Regions from separate parts of the Bradyrhizobium sp. NBAIM14 genome, predicted to be linked through region 2. Evidence: riboswitches for the same ligand, from Rfam matches in the RefSeq annotation. Region 2 holds a riboswitch; the other holds the start of a gene.

Region 1 (11,367 bases), on a different contig from region 2:
ACGACCAGGGACGGCGTCCGCATCTATTTCGAGGAGGCGGGCCAGGGAACGCCGATACTTTTTCTGCACGAGTTCGCGGCGGACTACACCAATTGGGAGCCGCAGATGCGCTACTTCTCGCGTGGCCATCGCTGCATCACCTATTCGGCGCGCGGCTACACGCCGTCGGACGTGCCTGACGGCGAGGTCTACACCTACACGCATTTCTACACCGATGCGCTTGCGGTGCTCGATCATCTCGGCATCGAGCGCGCGCATCTCGTCGGTCTTTCGATGGGCGCCTATTCCTCGTTGCAGATCGGGTTGAACGCGCCGCAGCGCGCACTGTCGATGACGCTGGCCGGCGTCGGCTCCGGCTCGGAGCTCGAGAACCTGGAGACCTGGCGCACGCAGTGCCGCGCCAATGCCGAGCAGTTCGAGACGCTGGGATCGGTGGAGGTCGCGAAAGTCACGCGCGAGGCGCCGAGCCGGATTCCGTTCCTGGTGAAGGATCCACGCGGGCATGCCGATTTCTACGCCGCACTGGCGCGGCACGATGCCATGGGATCGGCGCGCACCATGCGCGGATTCCAGGGCGGCCGTCCCTCGATCTACACGATGACGGACGCGATCAGAGGCGCGGCAACACCCGCGCTGATCATCTGCGGCGACGAGGACGAGCCTTGCATGGGCGCCAGCCTGTTCCTGAAGAAGCACCTGCCCGCGGCGGGGCTCGCGATGTTTCCGAAGTCCGGCCACGTGCTGAACCTGGAGGAGCCCGCGCTGTTCAACGAGAGTGTCGAGCGGTTCGTGACGCTGGTGGAAGCAGGACGTTGGCCGGTGCGGGACCCGCGGTCGCTGGTTTCCCACTAGCTGTCATTCCGGGATGCGCCGAAGGCGCAGGCCCGGAATCCATCGGGCTGCAGGCGCTGTTGGACGATGGTTTCCGGGCTCGATGCTTCGCATCGCCCCGGAATGACGGAGAGAAACTACTTCCCCCCGCCCCGGCTCAGCAAGAACACCGCCTGCTCGCCGAACATGTTCCACACCCACCAGGGCAGGTTCAGCGGCACCGGCCGGCCGTAGAGATCGAGCGCGACCGAGCGCTCCATCTTGACGTTGATCTCGTCGCAGAGCTGCACGAAATCCTTGATGGTGCAGAAATGGATGTTGGCGGTGTCGTACCAGGTCGCCGGCAGATTCTCCGTGCGCGGCATGTGGCCGCCGATCAGGAGCTGGAGCCGCATCTTCCAGAAGCCGAAATTCGGGAACGAGACGATGGCGCGGCGGCCGATGCGCAGCAGGTTCTCCAGCACGACCTTCGGCTGCCGCGTCGCCTGCAGCGTCTGCGACAGGATCACGTAGTCGAAGGCATCGTCGGGATAGTTGACGAGATCGGTGTCGGCATCGCCCTGCACCACCGCGAGCCCCTTGGCGACGCAGCGGTTGACGCCCTCGCGCGACAATTCGATGCCGCGGCCGTCGATGCCGCGGGTCTCCAGCAGCTGAAGCAGATCGCCGTCGCCGCAGCCGACGTCGAGCACCTTCGAGCCCGGCTTGACCATCTCGGCGACCAGCCGATGATCGGCGCGATAATCACCGGATGGCCTGGCGGCAACGCCGTCCAGCGGCAACACTTCCTGCACGGACATCGCTAACGGTCCTCGAGGTTGAGCCCGCGCGCCTTGCCAGCCGATTGCAGGAAGGCGCGGGAGATGTCGAAGAATTCGGGCACGTCGAGCAGGAAGGCGTCGTGGCCGCGATCGGTCTCGATCTCGGCGAATGACACGCGCGCGCTCGAAGCGTTCAGCGCGTGCACCAGCGCGCGCGATTCCGAGGTCGGAAACAGCCAGTCGCTGGTGAAGGAGACCACGCAGAAGCGCGTCTTGATGTCGGCGAAGGCCTTGGCCAGCACGCCGCCATGGTCGGCGGCGATGTCGAAATAGTCCATCGCCCGCGTCAGGTAGAGATAGGAATTGGCGTCGAAGCGCTCGACGAAGGACGAGCCCTGGTAACGCAGATAGGATTCGACCTGGAAATCGGCGTCGAACGAGAAGGTCGGCAGCTCGCGGTCCTGCATGCGCCGGCCGAACTTGCGGTGCAGCGCCGCGTCCGAGAGATAAGTGATGTGCGCCGCCATCCGCGCCACCGCGAGCCCGCGATGCGGATGGATGCCGCGGTCGGCATAACCGCCACCGTGCCAGTCGGGGTCGGCCATCACGGCCTGGCGGCCGAGCTCGTGGAAGGCGATGTTCTGCGCCGAGTGCCGCGTCGCGCAGGCGATCGCCAGCGCGGAGTACACGCGCTCCGGATAGGCGGCGGTCCATTGCAGCACCTGCATGCCGCCCATCGAGCCGCCGACGACCGCAAACAGCGTGTCGATGCCGAGCCGGTCGATCAGCATCGCCTGCGCGCGCACCATGTCCGGAATGGTGATGACGGGGAAGTCCAGGCCCCAGACCTTGCCGGTGGCGGGATTGATCGACGCCGGCCCGGTCGAGCCCATACAGCCGCCGATCACGTTGGAGCAGATGATGAAGTAGTGCTTGGGATCGATGGGTCGGCCGGGACCGACCAGCGTCTCCCACCAGCCCGGCTTGCCGGTGACGGGATGTACGTTGGCGACATGCTGGTCGCCGGTCAACGCATGACAGATCAGCACGGCGTTGGAGCGATCGGCATTGAGCTCGCCATAGGTCTGGTAGGCGATCTGGAACGGGGTGAGATCGACGCCGCAATCGAGCCGCAGCGGCTGCTCGGTGCCGAAATGCGCAACCAGCGAGCTTGGATGATCGACCTCGTGCGACCGCTCGTCGGCGCTGATCGCAGGACTCGGTATCGACTTGACGCTACCCATCTCGGACATCGACCTCGTTTGCGACTGGCTGCTCGACCGCGCCGCTGACATCAGGCCATGAAAAACCCGGCCTGAACGATAGGTTCGGCCGGGATCGGAAGCGTCCCCGGCCTGTTTAGCGAGTTTTTTAACGTGGCTGCAAGCCGGCCGGCTCAAATGACCACGGAACGGGCAAAAGCTACCGTCTTGGGCGGTTTTCGTCAAGTCGCGGCCCGGATCGGCCCAATTCGCCTCTGCCGCAACGCCTGCAAAGCACGTCATTTCTCTTTGCTTTCGCCGCCACGACTGCCTAATCAGGACATCCCCATCGGAACGATCGACGACCAGACATGTCCCAACGTCCGCCCGCGCCACCATCGCTGCAGGAACTGCGCAAGGAGATCGACGCGATTGACGAGGGCATGCATCGCCTCCTCATGCAGCGCGGCGAGATCATCGATCGCCTGATCCAGGTGAAGCAGACCCAGGAAGTCGGCTCGGCGTTCCGGCCCGCGCGCGAGGCTGCCATGATGCGCGAGATCGTGCAGCGTCATCGCGGCATCCTGCCGCTCGACACGGTCGAGAGCATCTGGCGCGTCATCATCTCGACCTTCACCTATGTGCAGGCGCCGTTCTCCGTGCATGCCGACGTCTCGGTGAGCGAGCCGGCAATGCGGGATTCCGCGCGCTTCCATTTCGGCTTCACCGTGCCCTATGTCGCCCATTTCAGCGCGCAGGCCGCGGTCGAGGCGGTGGCAAAATCCAAGGGTGACCTGGCGCTGGTCTCGGCGACCTCGAGCCGCACGCCATGGTGGCTGGAGCTGGAGGCCGACGGCGCGCCGAAGATCATCGCGCGGATGCCCTTCATCGAGCGCGCCGACCATCCGGCCGCCTTGCCGGTGTTCGCGATCTCGCGCGTCGCCGACAGCGCCCTGGTGACGGAGGTCGAGACGTTCAGCGTGCGCGTCTCCGGATGGAACGCCGAGGTCGCCCGCGCGCTGTCGCCGCTCGCCGAGATCGTGGCCGTGCCCGATACCGCCTTCGACGGCGCGGCGCTGCTGGTCTCGGTCACCGGCGCGACCAGCATCGACAAGATCAGGGCTGCCCTGATCGAGGCGGGGGCCTCGGTGCGCTCCGTGGCCCTCGTCGGCAGCCACGCAACGCGCTATACGGTGCCCCCGACCGGGCCGAAATCGTAGGTCGCGAACAGCCCAGCCTATCCGGAGTCCAAGATGTCCCGCCCCGTGCCGAATCCCGGCATTCTCGATATTGCGCCCTACACGCCCGGCAAGAGCCCGGTGCCGGAGCCGGGCCGCAAGGTGTTCAAGCTCTCCGCCAACGAGACGCCGTTCGGGCCCTCGCCCAAGGCGATCGAAGCCTTCAAGCGCGTGGCAGATCATCTGGAGGACTACCCGGAAGGCACCTCGCGCGTGCTGCGCGAGGCGATCGGCCGCTCGTTCGGGCTCGATCCCAACCGCATCATCTGCGGCGCCGGCTCGGACGAGATCCTCAATCTGCTCGCGCACACCTATCTCAGCCAGGGCGACGAGGCGATCTCGACGACACACGGCTTCCTGGTCTACCCGATCGCGACGATGGCGGTCGGCGCCAGGAACGTCATCGCCCAGGAGACCAACCTCACCGCCGACGTCGACGCCATCCTGAAGGCCGTGACGCCGAAGACGAAGCTGGTCTGGCTCGCCAACCCCAACAACCCGACCGGCACCTATCTTCCGTTCGACGAGGTCAAGCGGCTGCGCGCCGGCCTGCCCTCGCACGTGCTGCTGGTGCTGGACGCCGCCTATTGCGACTACGTCTCGCGCAACGACTATGAGATGGGAATCGAGCTCGTCGCCACCACCGAGAACACGGTGGTGACGCACACCTTCTCCAAGATCCACGGTCTTGCCGCGCTGCGCATCGGCTGGATGTTCGGGCCCGAGCACGTCATCGACGCGGTCAATCGCATCCGCGGTCCCTTCAACGTGTCGACGCCGGCGATGTATGCCGCGGTCGCCGCGATCGAGGATACCGCGCATCAGGCGATGTCGAAGCAGTTCACCGAGACCTGGCGCAACTGGCTCACCGAGGAGATCGGCAAGCTCGGGCTGAAGGTGACGCCGAGCGTCGCCAATTTCGTGCTGATCCATTTCCCGACGGACAAGGGCACGACCGCCGATGACGCCGACGCGTTCCTGACCAAGCGGGGGCTCGTGCTGCGCGGCTTGAAGAACTACGGCCTGCCGCATGCGCTGCGCATGACCATCGGCACCGAGGAGGCCAACCGCCTCGTCGTCGAAGGCTTGCGCGACTTCATGGGCGGCAAATGACCGCGCAGGCGCACTTCCAGCGCGTGGCGCTGATCGGCTTCGGCCTGATCGGCGGCTCGATCGCCCGCGCTGCGAAGCTCCAGGGGCTTGCCGGTGAAATCGTCACCACCGCACGCTCGGAGAAGACACGCGCGCGTGTCGCCGAGCTCGGCATCGTCGATCAGGTGGTGGCGACCAATGCGGAGGCCGTGAGGGATGCCGATCTCGTCATCCTCTGCATTCCCGTCGGCGCCTGCGGACCCGTAGCGCAGGAGATCGCGCCGCATCTCAAGCCGGGTGCGATCGTCTCCGACGTCGGCTCGGTCAAGGGCGCTGTGGTCCGCGACATGGCCCCGCATCTGCCGGGCGGCATTCATTTCGTGCCGGCGCATCCGGTGGCAGGCACCGAGCATTCCGGCCCGGATTCGGGCTTCGCCGAGCTCTTCATCAACCGCTGGTGCATCCTGACCCCGCCTGATGGCAGCGACGCAGCGGCGACCGATCACCTGCGCGCGTTCTGGGCGGCGATGGGCGCCAAGGTCGAGGTGATGACGCCGGATCATCACGACCTCGTGCTCGCCATCACCAGCCACCTGCCGCATCTGATCGCCTACACCATCGTCGGCACCGCCGACGAATTGGCGCAGGTGACGGAATCCGAGGTGATCAAATTCTCCGCCGGCGGTTTTCGCGATTTCACCCGCATTGCGGCGTCCGATCCGACGATGTGGCGCGACGTCTTCCTCGCCAACAAGGAGGCCGTGCTGGAGATGCTCGGCACCTTCACCGAGGATCTGGCAAAGCTCACCCGCGCGATCCGCCGCGGCGACGGGGAGGCGCTGTTCGACCACTTCACCCGCACCCGCGCCATCCGCCGCGGCATCGTCGAGATCGGCCAGGATTCCGCCGCGCCCGATTTCGGACGGCCGCATGCGGCGCTGAAGAAGCCGTGAGCCTGTAGGCCGGACAAAGCTGCGTAGCCCGGATGGAGCACAAGCGTAATCCGGGACAGTGCCAGCTGTGATCAAGAACCCCGGATTGCGCTGCGCTCCATCCGGGCTACGGGAGCCAACTAATACAGCGGCGGGATCTGGCCGACCTTGACCGGGCCGAGCAGCACGGCACCGTCGACGAATTTCAGCGGGAAGCTCCGCGCTTTCTTGCCTTCCAGCGTGCTCTCGGTACCGATCGAATTGATGCCGGCGGCAACGCCGGCATTGGCGTTCTGCTTGATGACCTTGCCGAGGCCCGGCACGGCGCGGTCGAGCGCGCCGAACAGATTGTTGAGGTCCTGCGACTTCACGCCCGGCGCAACGCGGTCCAGCGTGGCCTGCGGCACGCCCTCCTCCAGCATCTTCTCGATGCCGAGCGCCGGGATCACGCGCTCGAGGCCGGTCACCGTCATCTGCAATTCGCCGTCGAGCCGGCCGTTGGGCGACAGGCCGAGCGTGCCGGCCGCGACCGCGATCATCTCGCCCTGCTGAATGCGCGACTGCACGATCTCGATGTGACCGCCGGCGGCCTGGATCTCGCGGAAGCGCTGCGGCCACGGTTTGGGCGTGAGGTCGGAGAGGCCGGTGATCTTGGCGCGGGTGTCCGCCTGGAACGGCTCGGCGAGCAGCGGATGCACGCCCTGGATGCTGCCCTGCGCGACATGGAGCACGGTCTCGATCACCGGATGATCGGCCGGAGAGCCATCGGCAAGGCGCCCGTGCAGCTCGACCTGCTTGGCGCGCGCAAGCGGCACCTGCACGCTGCCATCGAGACGGTTGAGGCTGGGGTCGTCGAACACGATGGAAGCGCGATCCGGCACAGCCGGCAGACCCGCCACACTGGCGCGGCCCTTGCTCCAATTCACGGTGAAGGTGTTTTGCGTAATGCCGTCGATCAGCGTGGCGGGCGCTGCGAATTCGGCGATGATGCGCTTGGGGTCGTAGACCTGGGCCACGACCAGGATGTTGTCGAGCTTGGCCGTGAACGGCGTCTTGCTCGCGTTCTGCGAGACCAGGGCGACGCTGGCGCCGGAGCACTGGACCTCGAAGCGGAACGGGAAGCCGGCGATCGAGCGCTTGGCACAATCATAGATGCGGCCGGCCTTGGCCTCCTGCGCCCGCCAGGCGTCGGCGACGATTTCGGCCTGCCACGCCGCATAGAACCAGAAGCAGGTCCAGCCGACGGCGAGGACCAGGACGAGAACGGGGGCGATGAAAAGGCCCCAGCGGGAGCGGCGGCCAGTGGCAACGGTCATATTGGACATGCGGCGACCCTTTGACGCCAGATTCAGGCAAATGTAAGCGGGGCGGGCCTGCGACGAAAGGCGCAGAAATCGCTTCGCTTGGGCGCAGGGTTCTGGTAGCCGTCCCCGAAATGTCCGAAATCACCCTCCCCTCCGTCACCACAGCCAAGGGCGACCTCTGGGTGTTCGGCTACGGCTCGCTGATGTGGCGGCCGGGCTTCGATTTCGAGGAGCGCGTCCCGGCGCGGCTGGTCGGCGAGCATCGCGCGCTCTGCGTCTATTCCTTCGTGCATCGCGGAACGCCGGAGAAGCCGGGCTTGGTGCTCGGACTCGACCGCGGCGGCGCCTGCCGCGGCATCGCCTTCCGCGTCGCCGAGAAGAACCGTGCCGAAGTGGTCGCATATTTGCGCGCACGCGAGCAGGTCACCTCGGTCTATCGCGAGGTGATGCGCTCGGTGTGGCTGGAGAACGATGCACGCCAGCGCGTCGCCGCTCTCGCTTACGTCGTCGACCGCGGTCATGTGCAATATGCCGGCCGCCTCTCGCTGGCCGAGCAGCACCGCCATGTCGTCCAGGGCCACGGCCAGTCCGGCGCCAACCGCGACTACGTCACCGCGACGGTGAAGGCGATCGAGGCCGAAGGCTTTCGCGACACGCAGCTGCATCAGCTTGCATTGATGCTGCACGGTGATGCGCATTCCCTGCACGCGGCGGCTCGGGACCAGGATCGGGAAAGCCGCTAAAGCATGCCCCGGAAAAGTGCGAAGCGGTTTTCCGGAAAGATCATGCGTAAACAACAACCTAAAGCGCGATGAAGATTCATCCCAATCTCATCGCGCTTTAGCCGGTCGGCGCGTAGCTCGGCGCCGAGCCGATCAACTGCTCCTGCTCCTTCCGTCCTGCTTCGACGAGCCGGGCGGTCGCGTCCTCGATCGCCGCTTGCACGCGTGCGAGAAACTCGTCCTTCGGCAGGCCCGGCGGCAACGGTTCGAGAAACTCGACCACCAGCGTGCCCGGATAGCGCATGAAGGTGCGGCGCGGCCAGAACAGGCCGGAATTGAGCGCGATCGGCAGGCACGGCACGCCGCAGGAGGAATAGATCTGCGCAAAGCCGGTCTTGTAGTTGGGCGGCGCGCCCGGCGCGCGGCGCGTGCCTTCCGGAAAGATCACGAGCTGCTTTCCACTGCGCACCGCCTCGCGCGCGCGCCGCGTCATCTCGAGCAGCGCCTTCACGCCGGCGTTGCGGTCGATCGCGATCATTCCGGTCTTGACCAGGAACTGGCCGAACACCGGGATCTGCATCAGCTGGCGCTTGAGGATGAAGATCGGCCGGTGGAAGAAACCGGGCAGCACGAAGGTCTCCCAGAACGACTGATGCTTGGCCACGATCAGCAGCGGTCCTGTCGGGATCTTCTCCACCCCGCGGAATTCCACCTTGATGTTGCAGACCAGGCGCATCAGGACCAGCGTGGCCTTGGCCCACCATTGCGCCACCGTCAGCATGGCGCGCGGCGGCAATGCAAAGGTCGGCAGCGCAACGATCGCCAGACAGACCAGCACGGCGTAGAACAGCACGTTGAATACGAGCGATCGCAGGAAAATCAGGAACATCGATGGTCCGATCAATTGGCCTGCGCGGTGGCGGGCCGCTTCGGTTGCTGACCTGCAGGCTGCTCCGACATCTCAGGCCAAAGGTCAATCCCGAAATCCTCCAGCCGCACCCTGAGCTCGGCCGCAACGTACTTGACGTATTCGGACAGGAGCAGCCGCAGCGTCGAGCCTGAGATCCACCACGGCTCCTCGCGCCATTTTTCGCCGACCACCGCGAACGGGATCAGCGTCGTCCGCGGCATCGCATGCGAGAATTCCACCAGCGCGCGCGGCATGTGATAGTTCGAGGTGACCACGATCAGAGACGTAAATCGGCGTCCCTCGGCCCAGCGCCGCGCCTCCGCCGCGTTGCCGCGGGTCGTGAGCGCGGTGCGGTCGAGGTCGACGCAACAGGTCATGAAGGACTGATTCTCCAGCAAGGTGCGGGAGATGTCGTTCGCCGTCGAGGTCGGATGCACGCCGGAAATCAGGAGCCGCCTGCCGTAGCCGGCAGCCAGCAGCTCCATCGCGTCCGATACCCGCGAGGAGCCGCCGGTCAGGACCACGATGCCGTCCGCCTTGCGATCGGGTACTTTCTCGGCCCCGCGCAATTGCGCCAGGAACGCAATGAAGCCCGCCGCCGCGCCGACGAAGGCGAGCGCGATCGTCGACACGATTGCCGCGCGCAGCCAGCCGCGCGGCAGTTTCGGCGATCGATCGTCGGTCGGCGAGCTCATGCGATGTCGGTGATCCCTTCCCGATCTGATTTTATGACGTTTTGAGGCGAAGTGGAGTCCGGTTTCTTCACCCTCTCCCCTTGTGGGAGAGGGTCGCATAGGCGGCCGCCGGCCGCCGTTCTTAAGAATGCCGATGCTTTGCATCGGCTATGGCGAAAGCGGCGAGACGGGTGAGGGGTTCTCTCCGCGCATTCACCTCGACATTTGTACGCGTGGACAGAACCCCTCCTCCGGCGCTTCGCGCCACCTTCTCCCACAAGGGGAGAAGGGAAGAAAAGAAACTCAATCAACATCATTCAATGTCGCGAACAGCGTTTGGCGCGAGGCGACTGCGGTAATGGCGCCGATCAGGACGGCCTGAACCGCGAGCACGATGTAGCCGGAAGGGCGCAGCGAGAAGGTGCCGAGCAGCGCGGCGAACTGGTCGCCGACGGGAGTCCCGGAAAACCAGCCTGCGATGGACTCGGAGAAGCCGAACATCAGCATGGCGGCACCGCCGCCGATCACGCCGCCCTCCAGGCCCAGCCTGAGGAAATGACGCAGGAAGTGGTTGGCGATGTAGCGGTCGCCGGCGCCAACGAAATGCAGGACCTCGACGATCGGACGGTTCGCCGCCATTGCGCCGCGCGTCGCGAACGACACCGAGATGATGGTTGCGACGATGACGAGCGCGAGGATGCCGAGGCCGGCCAGCACGGTGGCGTTCGTCATCAGGCGCATGCGCTCGATCCAGGCGCGGTGATCGTCGACGCTGGCGCTAGGGGCGACCTGCGCCACGCGCGCGCGCAAGGCGCCGAGATCGAGCGGCGTGCCCGGCTGCACGCGCGCGATGATCATGCGCGGCACCGGCAGATCGTCCATCGACAGGCCGGTGCCGAGCCAGGGCTCGAGCAGCTTGCCGCTCTCGTCCCTGGTGAACGGCTTGACCTCGACGATGCCGGCTTGCGTGCGCATCGCTTCCGCCACGGCGGCGGTGTCGCGGTCGAGATCGCGGCCGGCCTGCGGGCGAACCTGGATGGTGATTTCGCTCGCGACGTCCGACTGCCATTCGGCCGCGGAGGCACTCACCAGCAGCACCGTGCCCGTGGCCATCGAGGCGAGGAACGTCATGATGGCGACCACCGCGAGCAGCGCTCTGCCGTGGATCGAGGCGCGCGGCACGATCGGCGACATGTTGCGCGCCTTGGCCGGAAGCTGCGGACGCTCCTGCCCGAGATCGACCAGCACGCCGCGCTCGTCCAGCCTACTCATAGACGTGCAGCCGTCCCTGGTGCAGCACCAGGCGCCGCGCCTCGTACTGGTCCATCAGGCCGATGTCGTGGGTGGCGATGATGACGGCGGTGCCTGATTTGTTGAGCTCGATGAAGAGTCGCAGCAGGCGGCGGCCGAGCGTCGGATCGACGCTGCCGGTCGGCTCGTCCGCGAGCAGCAGCTGCGGCCGCGAGATCACGGCGCGCGCGATCGCGGCGCGCTGCTTCTCGCCGCCCGACAGGATCGGCGGCAGCGCGTCCATGCGGTCGCCGAGGCCGACCCAGCGCAACAGATCGATCACCTCCTTGCGGTAGCTCGACTCGCTGCGGCCCATGACGCGGAATGGCAGCGCGACGTTCTCATAGGTCGTCATGTGATCGAGCAGGCGAAAATCCTGGAGTACGATGCCGATGCGCTTGCGCAGGTCTG
Region 2 (11,367 bases):
CCGCCTCTTCGGCGATGAAGGCGAAGCAGAAGGCGCAGCAGCCGGTCAGGCCGCTCGAAGGCAAGACGCTGGCGATGATCTTCGAGCGTCCCTCGACCCGCACCCGCGTCTCGTTCGACGTCGGCATGCGCCAGCTCGGCGGCGAGGCGATCATGCTCACCGGCGCCGAGATGCAGCTCGGCCGCGGCGAGACCATCGCCGACACCGCGCGGGTTCTGTCGCGCTATGTCGACGCCATCATGATCCGCATCCTCAACCATGATGCGCTGCTGGAGCTTGCGGCCAACGCCACCGTGCCCGTCATCAACGGTCTGACGCGGCGTTCGCATCCCTGCCAGGTGATGGCCGACCTCATGACCTATGAGGAACATCGCGGCCCGATCGAGGGCAAGACGGTGGCCTGGACCGGCGACGACAACAACGTGCTGGCGTCCTGGGCCCATGCCGCCGAGCGCTTCAAATTCCAGCTCAATGTCGCAACGCCGCCGGAGCTCGCACCGAAAAAGGTCATGCGCGACTGGATCAGGGCGACGGGCGCGCCGATCGTGCTCGGCACCGATCCGGAAGCCGCCGTGCGCGGCGCCGATTGCGTCGTCACCGACACCTGGGTGTCGATGGGCGATAAGGAGGGCGAGCACCGCCACAACGTGCTCAAGCCCTACCAGGTCAATGCCAAGCTGATGTCGCTGGCGAAGCGAGATGCGCTGTTCATGCATTGCCTGCCGGCCCATCGCGGCGAGGAGGTCACCGACGAGGTGATCGACGGGCCGCAATCGGTCGTGTTCGACGAGGCCGAAAACCGCCTGCACGCGCAGAAGGGCATTTTGGCCTGGTGCTTCGACGCGGTGAAGTAGGCCCGCCAGAGGCCCCGCTGCGGCCTCACACGCAATTGTCGTCCCGGACAAGCGCGCCAAAAGCGCGCGCAGATCCGGGACCCATAACCACAGGAAGTCGTTTGGCGAAGAGTCGGAGTTGCCATCTCGCTCGATGACGTGGTCCTGTGGTTATGGGTCCCGGGCTCGCGCGTTGCGCGCCCCGGGACGACACCGAGCTTGCTGTAGCGTTGTGCACCCTCATCGCATCCGGAACGCGCCCCCTTCCATTTCCGCCCTCCGACCCCAGATAAAGCGCCATGGTTTCCCAATCTCCTGACATGAACACCGGGCCTGAAGGCCCGGTTCGCGCGCCATCATCGGTTCCGATCGATGACGCCGTGCTGCCTTACGAGGTCGACGCGCTTGACGTGCGCGGGCGCCTGGTGCGGCTTGGCCCCGCGCTCGACGACATCCTCACCAAGCACGATTATCCCGCAGCCGTGGGCAAGCTGCTCGGCGAGGCCATCGTGCTGACGACGCTGCTCGGCTCGACGCTGAAATTCGAGGGCCGCTTCATTCTTCAGGCGCAGACCGACGGTCCGGTGTCGTTCCTGGTGGTCGACTACAAGGCCCCGGACCGCCTGCGCGCCTATGCGCGCTTTGACGCCTCGCGCCTGGGCACGGCCAAGGATTCCGGCACGCTGCTCGGCCGCGGCCATCTCGCCATGACCATCGACCAGGGCCCCGACATGAGCCGTTACCAGGGCCTGGTTGCGCTCGACGGCGGCAGCCTGGAAGACGCCGCCCACGAATATTTCCTGCGCTCCGAGCAGATCCCGACGCGCGTGCGCCTCGCGGTCGGCGAGGAGTGGCGCTCGAGCGACGGCGGCAAGCATCGCTGGCGCGCCGGCGGCATGCTGATGCAATTTCTGCCGAAGGCGCCGGAGCGCGCGCGGCAGGCGGACTTGCATCCCGGCGATGCGCCCGACGGCACCGAGGTGCACAGCGTCGCGGAAGACGATGCCTGGGTCGAGGCACGCTCGCTGATCGAGACGGTCGAAGACGTCGAGCTGATCGATCCCGAGCTCTCCGGCGAGCGGTTGCTCTACCGCCTCTTCCACGAGCGCGGTGTGCGCGTGTTCAATCCGCAGGTGCTCGAGGCGCGGTGCTCCTGCTCGCGCGATGCGGTCGCCGCGATGCTCAAGAGCTTCTCGCACGACGACCGCGCCGCCATGGTCAAGGACGACAAGGTCGTCGTCACCTGCGAGTTCTGCTCGTCGGTGTATCAGTTCACGCCGCACGAGGCGGGCGTCGAGGACGCCTGAGCCTACCCGCGTCGCTGCACTCGCAATGTCGAGTGGAGCAGTGCCACACGCGCGGTGTCATCGCCCGACTTGATCGGGCGATCCAGTACTCCGAGACGATGCTGATCGAAACGAGAGGCCGCGGCGTACTGGATGCCCCGGTCAAGCCGGGGCATGACAGTTGTGAGTGTTACGGCGAACTCGCCTCTCTAATTCAACACCCGCTTGTTGTCGGGGCTGTCCAGCGAAAACGTCGGCACGTCGATCTCGAAGCGTTCGCCGGTTTCGCTGACCATCTGGTAGCGGCCGGTCATGAAGCCCGAGGCGGTCGAGAGCGGCACGCCGGAGGTGTATTCGAAGCGCTCGCCGGGGGCGAGGATCGGCTGCTCGCCGACCACGCCTTCGCCCTTCACCTCCTGCTGGCGGCCGGAGGCATCGGTGATGATCCAGTGCCGCGTCTTGAGCTGCACGGTCTCCTCGCCCGAATTGGTGATGACGATGGTGTAGGACCAGAAGTAGCGCGAGCGGTCGGCCGACGATTGCTCCGGAACAAAGTTCGGCTCGACGGTCACTTCGATCTGGCGGGTCACGGCGCGGTACATGGCTGTCATCATACCGAAATCCGCCCCGGGAACCAAACCCCCGCGGGCGCCTTGGCGACATCGTCCCGCCAGAATTGGCGGGAAAGCACACCACCGAGGGAGACACCCTGATGTGATCCGGACGCTTTGCGAGACGACAGCCGGACCATTACACTGCTTCAACGTCGCGATTTGCGGAAGGGTTTCCAGGCCCCGATGACCATTGCCGACCAAGTGACGGGATCGACCATCGCAGGAACCGCGGGCGCCAAGCCCGCAGGGACCAAGGCGCGCGCCGCAGCGCCGGCCATCACGCTGCCCGCCATCGGCGAGCGCGAGCTCCGGCTCGATCTGTTCCGCGGCCTCGCGCTGTGGCTGATCTTCATCGACCATCTGCCGCCCAGTCTGCTGACCTGGTTCACGATCCGCAATTACGGCCTCAGCGACGCCACCGAGATCTTCATCTTCATCTCCGGCTACACCGCGGCCTTCGTCTATGGCCGGGCCATGCTGGAGAGCGGCGTTCTCATCGCCACCGCGCGCATCCTGCGCCGGGTCTGGCAGATTTACGTCGCCCACGTCTTCCTGTTCACGATCTTCCTCGCCGAGATCTCCTATGTCGCGACCAGGTTCGAGAACCCGCTCTACACCGAAGAGATGGGCATCATGGACTTCCTCAAGCAGCCCGACGTCGTCATCGTGCAGGCGCTGCTGCTGCGCTTCCGTCCCGTCAACATGGACGTGCTGCCGCTCTACATCGTGCTGATGCTGGCGCTGCCGCTGATCCTGTGGTCGATGAAATGGCGGCCGGACGTCACGCTCGGGCTGTCGGTCCTGCTCTACGCGGTGACCTGGGAGTACGACCTTTACCTGTCGGCCTATCCGAACGGCTTCTGGGCCTTCAATCCGTTCGCCTGGCAATTGCTGTTCGTGTTTGGTGCCTGGTGCGCGCTCGGAGGTGCGCGTCGCATGTCGGGCATCCTGGCCTCGCCCGTGACGATGTGGATCTCGATCGCCTATCTCATCGCGGCGTTCTACGTGACCTTGACCTGGTACGTGCCCCAGCTCTCCCAGTTCATGCCGAAGCAGATCGAACAATGGATGTATCCGATCGACAAGACCGACCTCGACGTGCTGCGCTTCGCGCACTTCCTGGCGCTGGCGGCGCTGACCGTACGCTTCCTGCCCCGCGATTGGCCGGGCTTGAAATCGCGCTGGCTACGACCATTGATTCTATGTGGTCAGCATTCGCTCGAGATCTTCTGCCTCGGCGTCTTCCTGGCCTTTGCCGGCCATTTCGTCCTCGCCGAAATCTCCGGCGGGCCGGTCATGCATGCGTTGATTAGCCTCTCCGGAGTCCTGATCATGTGGGGGGTGGCCTGGGTCATTTCGTGGTACAAGCGTGTGGCTGACAAGAGCGGTGCGAAAACCAAAAACGCCGTCGGCAACGCCGATCTGGCGGGAGGGGGCTGATGAAGGCGAAGGTTCTCCTGAGCCTGGTCCTGCTATGCGGTAACCTCGCCGCGCCCACGGCGCGCGCGGGCGATGCCACGTCTGCCGCATCCCCTATGCCTGCGGCCTGCGAACTGCCGTCCTATCTGCTGACCAGCGAAAGCCAGCTGCCCAAGGTCGCCGAGGCGATCAAGGCCGGCAAACCGCTCGACATCCTGGTGATCGGCAGCCGCTCGACCACGATTCCGTCGTCGGAGAGCAGCTCCTATCCGGCGCGCATGGAGGCGATCCTCAAGGAGAAACTGCCGCCCTCCGAGCCGGTGCACGTCTCCGTAGAAATACAGAGCAAGAAAACGGCAGAGGAGACCGCGTCCACCTTCGTTAAGCTGATGGAAGCAAAAACGCCTACTTTGGTCATCTGGCAGACCGGGACCGTGGATGCTATCCGATCCATCGATCCCGACGAATTTCGTAGCGCGGTGACCGACGGGGTTGTTGCGCTGCAAAAGTCAGGGGCGGACGTCGTCTTGATGAATTTGCAATATAGCCCGCGCACCGAGACCATGATCTCGGCGCAGCCTTTTCTCGATAATATGCGCGTCGTGGCACAGGAGCACGACATCCCGCTGTTCGATCGTTTCGCGATCATGCGGCAGTGGAATGAACAGGGCCAGTTCGACCTGTTCAACCCGTCCCGCGGGCCTGAGCTGGCGAAGCAGGTCCATGATTGCCTTGGCCGGGCGTTGGCACAGTTCGTGATTGACGCTGCTCATCTGGAGCCGGCCCAGCAGCAAAATTGAGGTCTAGCGTTAATGAGTTCTCTCCGCCCTTTTTGCCTGACGTCATGGCTGGCCGTGCCTGCAACAGCAGTGCTGTTGTTGCTGACGCCCGCCTCGCATGCGCAGACGCCGGCTGCACAGCCGGCGACCCCCGCACCCGCCCAGTCGCCTGATCCCGCGCCCGCTACGCCGTCCCAGACCACCGTCGCCGCGAGGTCGCCCGAGCAGCGCGGCGTCACCTCGCGCGCCATCGACAAGGTGAAGGAGGTCGCAAAGTCCGCCGCCGACATCTTCAGCCGCGTGCCCTGCCTGCCGCCGAAGGGCGGCTCCAAGGCGATGGGCTCGCTGCCGCATGTTGCGAGCAAGCTGGTCGCCGGCCAGCCCGTCGTCATCGTCGCGTTCGGCTCCTCGTCGACTCAAGGGTTCGGCGCGAGCTCGCCGGAGTTCAATTACCCCAATCGTCTCGCCGCGCAGCTGCGCCGGCACTATCCGACTGCCGACATCAGCGTCATCAATGCCGGCGTCGGCGGCGAGGACGCCCCCGAGATGATGAAGCGTCTGCAGACGCAGGTGATCGACAGGCATCCGGATCTCGTGATCTGGCAGGTCGGCACCAACGCCGTGCTGCGCAATCTCGATCCCGGCGAGACCGTCAAGCTGGTGGAGGACGGCATCAACCGCATTCAGGCCGCCGGCGGCACCGACATCGTGCTGGTCGATCCGCAATATTCGCCGGCCGTCAACCAGCGCAAGGAGAGCGCCGGCAAGATGATCAAGCTGCTCGGCAACGTCGCCGAGCTCCGCAAGGTCGGCATTTTCCCGCGCTTCGAGGTGATGCGCGACTGGCACGAGAACCAGTCGATCCCGGTCGAGGGCTTCGTCATCGCCGACGGCCTGCACATGAACGATTGGGGCTATGCCTGCTTCGCCCAGCTGCTCGGCGACGACATCATCCGCTCCGTCGGCCAGATCAAGCTCGGTGTGAGCGTGCCCGCCGATGTGAGAACGTACCGGCCGATGTGAGAGGGTGCGTAGGGTGGGTTAGGCGAAGCCGTAACCCACCACTGTCTATCTCCGCGGATGCAGCAGAGGTGGATTACGCCTTCGGCTAATCCACCCTACGAGACCTCGCTTCCCTCACGCCTTCTCCAGCGCCGCGGTGAGATCCTCGATCAGGTCATCCGCGTGCTCGAGCCCCGCCGAGAAGCGGATAAATCCCTCGCTGATGCCGAGCGCGGCGCGGTCTTCCGGCTTGAGGCGCTGATGCGTCGTGGTCGCCGGATGCGTGACGAGGCTCTTGGCGTCGCCGAGATTGTTGGAGATCTTGGCGAGCTTCAATTCGTTGAGCACACGGAACGCCGCCGCCTTGCCGCCCTTCACCTCGAAGCCGACCAGCGTCGAGCCGCCGCGCATCTGCTTCTTCACCAGCGCCGCCTGCGGATGATCGGCGCGGCCGGGATAGACCAGTCGCGAGATCTTGGGATGGCTGGCCAGCGCCTCGGCGATGCGCGCGGCATTGTCGGTCTGCGCGCGCACGCGCACGCCCAGCGTCTCCAGGCCCTTGAGCAGGACCCAGGCATTGAACGGCGAAATCGACGGGCCGGTCTGGCGCATGAAATTGTGGATGTGCTCGGCAATGAAGGCTTCGGAGGACAGGATGATGCCGCCGAGACAGCGGCCCTGGCCGTCGATGTGCTTGGTCGCAGAGTAGACGACGACGTCGGCGCCGAGCGCGAGCGGGCTCTGCCAGATCGGGGTTGCAAACACGTTGTCGACGACGAGCCGCGCGCCGCCCTTGTGCGCGATCTCGGCAATCGAGGGAATGTCGAGCACGTCCAGCGTCGGGTTGGTCGGGCTCTCCAGGAAGAACGTCTTGGTGTTGGGCCTCAGCGCGCGTTGCCACTGGTCGAGATCGAGCCCGTCGACCAGCGTGGCCTCGATGCCGTAGCGCGGCAACAGGTCCTGGATGACGTAGAGGCAGGAGCCGAACAGCGCACGGGAGGCGACCACGTGATCGCCGGCCTTGAGCGGCGCCAGGATCGCGGTCGTCACCGCCGCCATGCCGGTTGCCGCCGAGCGCGCGGCCTCGGCACCCTCGAGCTCGATCATGCGGCGCTCGAACATTGCAATCGTCGGGTTGGAATAGCGCGAATAGATGAAGCCGGGATCCTCGCCCTTGAAGCGCGCCTCGCACTCCTCCGCGCTGGCGTAGACATAGCCTTGCGTCAGGAACAGCGCCTCCGAGGTCTCGCCATATTGCGAGCGCAGGGTGCCGGAATGGACCAGGCGGGTTTCGGGGCGATAAGTGGCAGACGACTTCGACATAGGACCCTCTCCGACATGACCGTCGAGGCGAAAACGGTCACAAAAAAACCGGCCTGGATATCTCCACGGGCCGGGATCACAGAGGTCCCCGGCCTGTTTAGCGACTTATTTAACGTGGCTGCAAGCCGGCCGGCTCAAATCACCACGGGATAAGTGATGCTCATATTCCGCAATGCCCTTTCCGTCAAGGCGTCCATCGGATAGCCGTAAAAGACTTGTATTTCCGGCATGTCCGGATGCATTCGGCCCCTGATGAGGACCCCCCGGTTGACGTTCACGGTCGCCGCCGACGCCAATGGTATCCTGCCCGACCGCATGATAGCGGCGATGGCGGAAGAAGGTCTCATCCTGCCCGCCTACGACTTCGTCGAGAGCCAGATCCAGCCGGCGAGCCTCGATCTGCGCCTCGGCGACATCGCCTATCGGGTCCGCGCCAGCTTCCTCCCCGGGCCCGGTGCCACCGTGGCCGAGCGCATCGACGAGCTGAAGCTGCACGAGTTCAGCCTCGCCGACGGCGCGGTGCTCGAGACCAACTGCGTCTACATCGTGCCGTTGCTCGAGAGTCTGGCGCTGCCGCCGGAGATCGTCGCTGCCGCCAATCCGAAGAGCTCGACCGGCCGGCTCGACGTCTTCACCCGCGTGATCGCCGACGGCACCCGTCGCTTCGACATGATCGGCGCCGGCTATCACGGCCCGCTCTATGCCGAGATCAGCCCGAAGACGTTTCCGGTGCTGGTGCGCGAGGGCTCGCGTCTCAGCCAGGTGCGCTTCCGCACCGGCGATGCCATCCTCAATGCCGACGAGCTCGATGCGCTGCACGCCAGCGAGCGTCTCGTCGACATCGACGATGCCGATCTCTCGGGCGGCGTTGCCGTCTCGGTCGATCTCTCCGGCGAGAAGGCGAGCGGCTTCGTCGGCTACCGCGCCAAGCGCCACACCGGCGTCGTCGATGTCGACCGCCGCGCGGGCTACGCGGTGGAGGATTTCTGGGAGCCGATCTCGGCGCGTCCCGACGGCAGCCTGATCCTCGACCCCGGCGAGTTCTACATCCTCGCCTCCAAGGAAGCGGTGCAGGTGCCTCCCGACTACGCCGCGGAGATGGTGCCGTTCGATCCCCTGGTCGGCGAATTCCGCGTGCACTATGCCGGCTTTTTCGATCCCGGCTTCGGCTATGCCGGCGCTGGCGGGCTGGGATCGCGCGCCGTGCTGGAAGTGCGCTCGCGCGAGGTGCCGTTCATCCTCGAGCACGGCCAGATCGTCGGCCGCCTCGTCTACGAGAAGATGCTGGCCCGCCCCGACGCGATGTATGGCCAGCGCATCGGCTCGAATTACCAGGCGCAAGGCCTGAAGCTCAGCAAGCATTTCAGGGTGTAGTGCTAACCTCACCCACCGCTGTCATTCCCCGCGGAGGCGGGGAATCCAGTACGCCGCGGCCTCTCGATTCAAGCATGACCATCTCGGAGTACTGGATCGCCCGCCTTCGCGGGCGATAACACCGAGAGCGCGTCCGGTTGCGTCACCCGATCCGCGATGACACACTCCCGCAAAACAACAAGCCGGGAGCGAACATGACTATCGCACCAGACCTCGCGCAGCACGCGCAATGGAAGCGCTGGCGCGCCGTCGCCGATCTCTATCACGCTTACTTCACCGGGCTGATCCTCACCGTCGTCACGCGCCGCGGCACGGCGGATGCCGCAGAGTTCGTCTTCCGCGTGCTTCGTCGCCAGCAGCAGGAGCGTTTCCTGCCGGGGCTCAGCAAGCTCGGGATCGACCATCTGCCGCCGGCGGTCGCGGCTGCGCAATACCACTATCTCTCCAACTGGATCGGCGGCGTTCATGTCGAATACATGTACGAGAGCGACACCAAGGCTTGGATCCGCTATCCGCCGCCGCGCTGGATCTGGAAGGGCACTGCGATCTGTGGCGTGCCGGGCGAAGTCTCACGCGCCATGCTGCGCGGCTGGCACGCCAACAATGGCGCGGCCCTCGGCGACCTCAGGCTCGGCTTCGTCTGCACCAAGCAGAGCGTCGACGGCCAGGACGGGCTCGAAGGCTATTACCATCTCTACGACCATCCGCTCGAGCTCGACCAGCGCCTCGTGTTCGCGCGCCACCTCGAAGCACCTTTGTTCGATGCGAAGACGGCGCCCGCCTTGCCGGTCGCGAGCTGGCCAAGACCGCGGCTGGAAAAGGCCTATCGCAATTACGCGATGGAATATGTCCGCACCGCCGCGCCCGTGATGGTGCAGCTGTTCGGCCCGGAGGATGCCGGCTATCTGCTGCACCTCACCGGCAAGCTGATCGGCATGCAATATTTCGACGAGGTCGCCGCGGCGCTGGCGACGACCCGCGGCGGAGCGCGAGAATTCGCATCGTTCCTGAACGCGCTGCTCGCCGCGCAGGATGATGCGGCCGAGATGACGCAATCGGAAGGCACGTTCGAGATCCGGCAGCAGAGCTGGAAGCTGATGGACGACGTCGCCGATTATCATCGCGCCTGCGCCAAGGTGCTGGAGGGATTGTTCGAAGGGCTCGCCGCAGGCTGCGGCCGGCACATCGGCGTGCAGATGCGCACCGCGGTAGGCGGGCGCCCACCGCTGGTGTGGACCATCGGTTAGGCGACGGCCGCAGCGGGCCTCACCTCGCCCCGCTTGCGGGGAGAGGTCGGATTGCATCGAAGATGCAATCCGGATGAGGGGGAGTCTCCGCGAGTCCAGCTCTCGCCGTCTTCGCGAATAGAGCCCCTCACCCCGACGCTCTCGGCGCGAGCAAGGCTCGTCGCGGCCCCGTAAGAACGGGGAGAGGGAGAAGAACGAATTCCACCGCTTGAAATGCGCTGCCGCAGGGCACGCCTGCATCGGGCGCAGGCAGAATCGGAGCACGCCGTGCTAACACGCCTCAGCCGCGCCATTCGCGCGAACGACGCCATTGGCACACCAAGTGATTGCTGCGCTGCAAACGGCGCCTGCGCCCGGGAGAGGACATGTCCGACATCGCCGAAATCCCGGTCGATGAGCAAGAGCGCCCGCTGCCGCCGCCTCCGGCGCCGATCAGAAGCGCTCTGACGGATGGGCCGATCCTGCGGACGCTGCTCTCGCTCGCTTGGCCGAACGCGATCGGTCTGTCGGCCGGCATTTGCGTGGTGATCGCCGAGACCTCCTATGTCGGCCGGCTCGGCGTCGAGGCGCTGGCGGCGATGGCGCTGGTGTTTCCGACGATCATTCTGACCATGACGATGTCCGGCGGCGCCATGGGCGGCGCGGTGGCCTCGGCCATCGCGCGTGCGCTCGGCGCCGGCAATCGCGAGCGCGCCGGCACATTGGCCGTGCACGCGATGCTCATCGGCATCAGCTTCGGATTCGTCTTCATGCTGGGCATGTTGATCTTCGGGCCGAGGCTGCTCGAGATGCTCGGCGGCCGCGGCGATGTGTTGACGCATGCGATCGCCTACACGCAGGTGTTCTTCGGCGGCGCCGTGCTGCCCTGGCTGCTTAACACCATGGCGGGCATCTTGCGCGGTACCGGCAACATGAAGCTGCCGTCGTTCCTGATCCTCAACTCCGCGGCCTGGCAGATCGTGCTCGGCGGCACGCTCGGTCTCGGGCTCGGGCCAGTGCCGCAGTTCGGCATGCGCGGCGTCGCCGCTGGCGCGCTGATCGCCTACACTATGAACATCGGCATCATGAGCTGGTACCTGTTCTCCGGCCGCGCGCGGATCACGCTGAAGCTGCGCGGCCTGCGCATCCAATGGGCGATGTTCTTCGACATCCTCAAGGTCGGCGCCATCGCCTGCTTCTCGCCGCTGCAATCGGTGCTGACGATCTCGATCTTCACGCACATGCTGGCGCAGTTCGGCACTGCGATCCTCGCCGGCTACGGCGTCGGCGCGCGGCTCGAATTCCTGCTGACCTCGATCGCATTCTCGTTCGGCATCGCCTGCGTGCCGATGGTCGGGATGGCGATCGGCGCCGGCCGCATCGCGCGGGCCCGGCGCATCGCCTGGACCGCCAGCGTTGCTGCTTTCGTGGCGGTCGGCGTGCCGGCGTGCCTCGTTGCGATCTTCCCCGATCTCTGGGTCAACATGTTCACCGACAGTGTGGCGGTGCGC

Evidence for each region. Region 2 has a riboswitch for S-adenosylmethionine ahead of I6F28_RS22535 (O-succinylhomoserine sulfhydrylase). Riboswitches for the same ligand answer to the same signal wherever they lie in the genome.
Region 1: it holds a riboswitch for S-adenosylmethionine, as region 2 does, so the genes downstream of both, metX (homoserine O-acetyltransferase MetX) here and I6F28_RS22535 (O-succinylhomoserine sulfhydrylase) in region 2, are expected to answer to the same signal.

What each region holds. Positions count from the first base shown of each region.
Region 1 covers NZ_JADYVQ010000021.1:10,790-22,156, forward strand. Annotated here, with positions in the region: gene I6F28_RS31650 (alpha/beta fold hydrolase) at 1-852, shown strand, start outside; gene metW (methionine biosynthesis protein MetW) at 969-1,631, opposite strand; gene metX (homoserine O-acetyltransferase MetX) at 1,634-2,836, opposite strand; SAM riboswitch at 2,931-3,010, opposite strand; gene I6F28_RS31665 (chorismate mutase) at 3,166-4,014, shown strand; gene hisC (histidinol-phosphate transaminase) at 4,048-5,145, shown strand; gene I6F28_RS31675 (prephenate/arogenate dehydrogenase family protein) at 5,142-6,077, shown strand; gene I6F28_RS31680 (DUF2125 domain-containing protein) at 6,197-7,381, opposite strand; gene I6F28_RS31685 (gamma-glutamylcyclotransferase) at 7,492-8,103, shown strand; gene I6F28_RS31690 (lysophospholipid acyltransferase family protein) at 8,201-8,971, opposite strand; gene I6F28_RS31695 (YdcF family protein) at 8,983-9,687, opposite strand; gene I6F28_RS31700 (cell division protein FtsX) at 9,970-10,938, opposite strand; gene ftsE (cell division ATP-binding protein FtsE) at 10,931-11,367, opposite strand, start outside.
Region 2 covers NZ_JADYVQ010000010.1:1,548-12,914, reverse strand. Annotated here, with positions in the region: gene argF (ornithine carbamoyltransferase) at 1-854, shown strand, start outside; gene I6F28_RS22560 (Hsp33 family molecular chaperone) at 1,133-2,140, shown strand; gene apaG (Co2+/Mg2+ efflux facilitator ApaG/CorD) at 2,329-2,721, opposite strand; gene I6F28_RS22550 (OpgC domain-containing protein) at 2,917-4,173, shown strand; gene I6F28_RS22545 (SGNH/GDSL hydrolase family protein) at 4,173-4,952, shown strand; gene I6F28_RS22540 (SGNH/GDSL hydrolase family protein) at 4,965-5,954, shown strand; gene I6F28_RS22535 (O-succinylhomoserine sulfhydrylase) at 6,069-7,256, opposite strand; SAM riboswitch at 7,333-7,412, opposite strand; gene I6F28_RS22530 (2'-deoxycytidine 5'-triphosphate deaminase) at 7,509-8,630, shown strand; gene I6F28_RS22525 (hypothetical protein) at 8,825-9,877, shown strand; gene I6F28_RS22520 (MATE family efflux transporter) at 10,243-11,367, shown strand, end outside.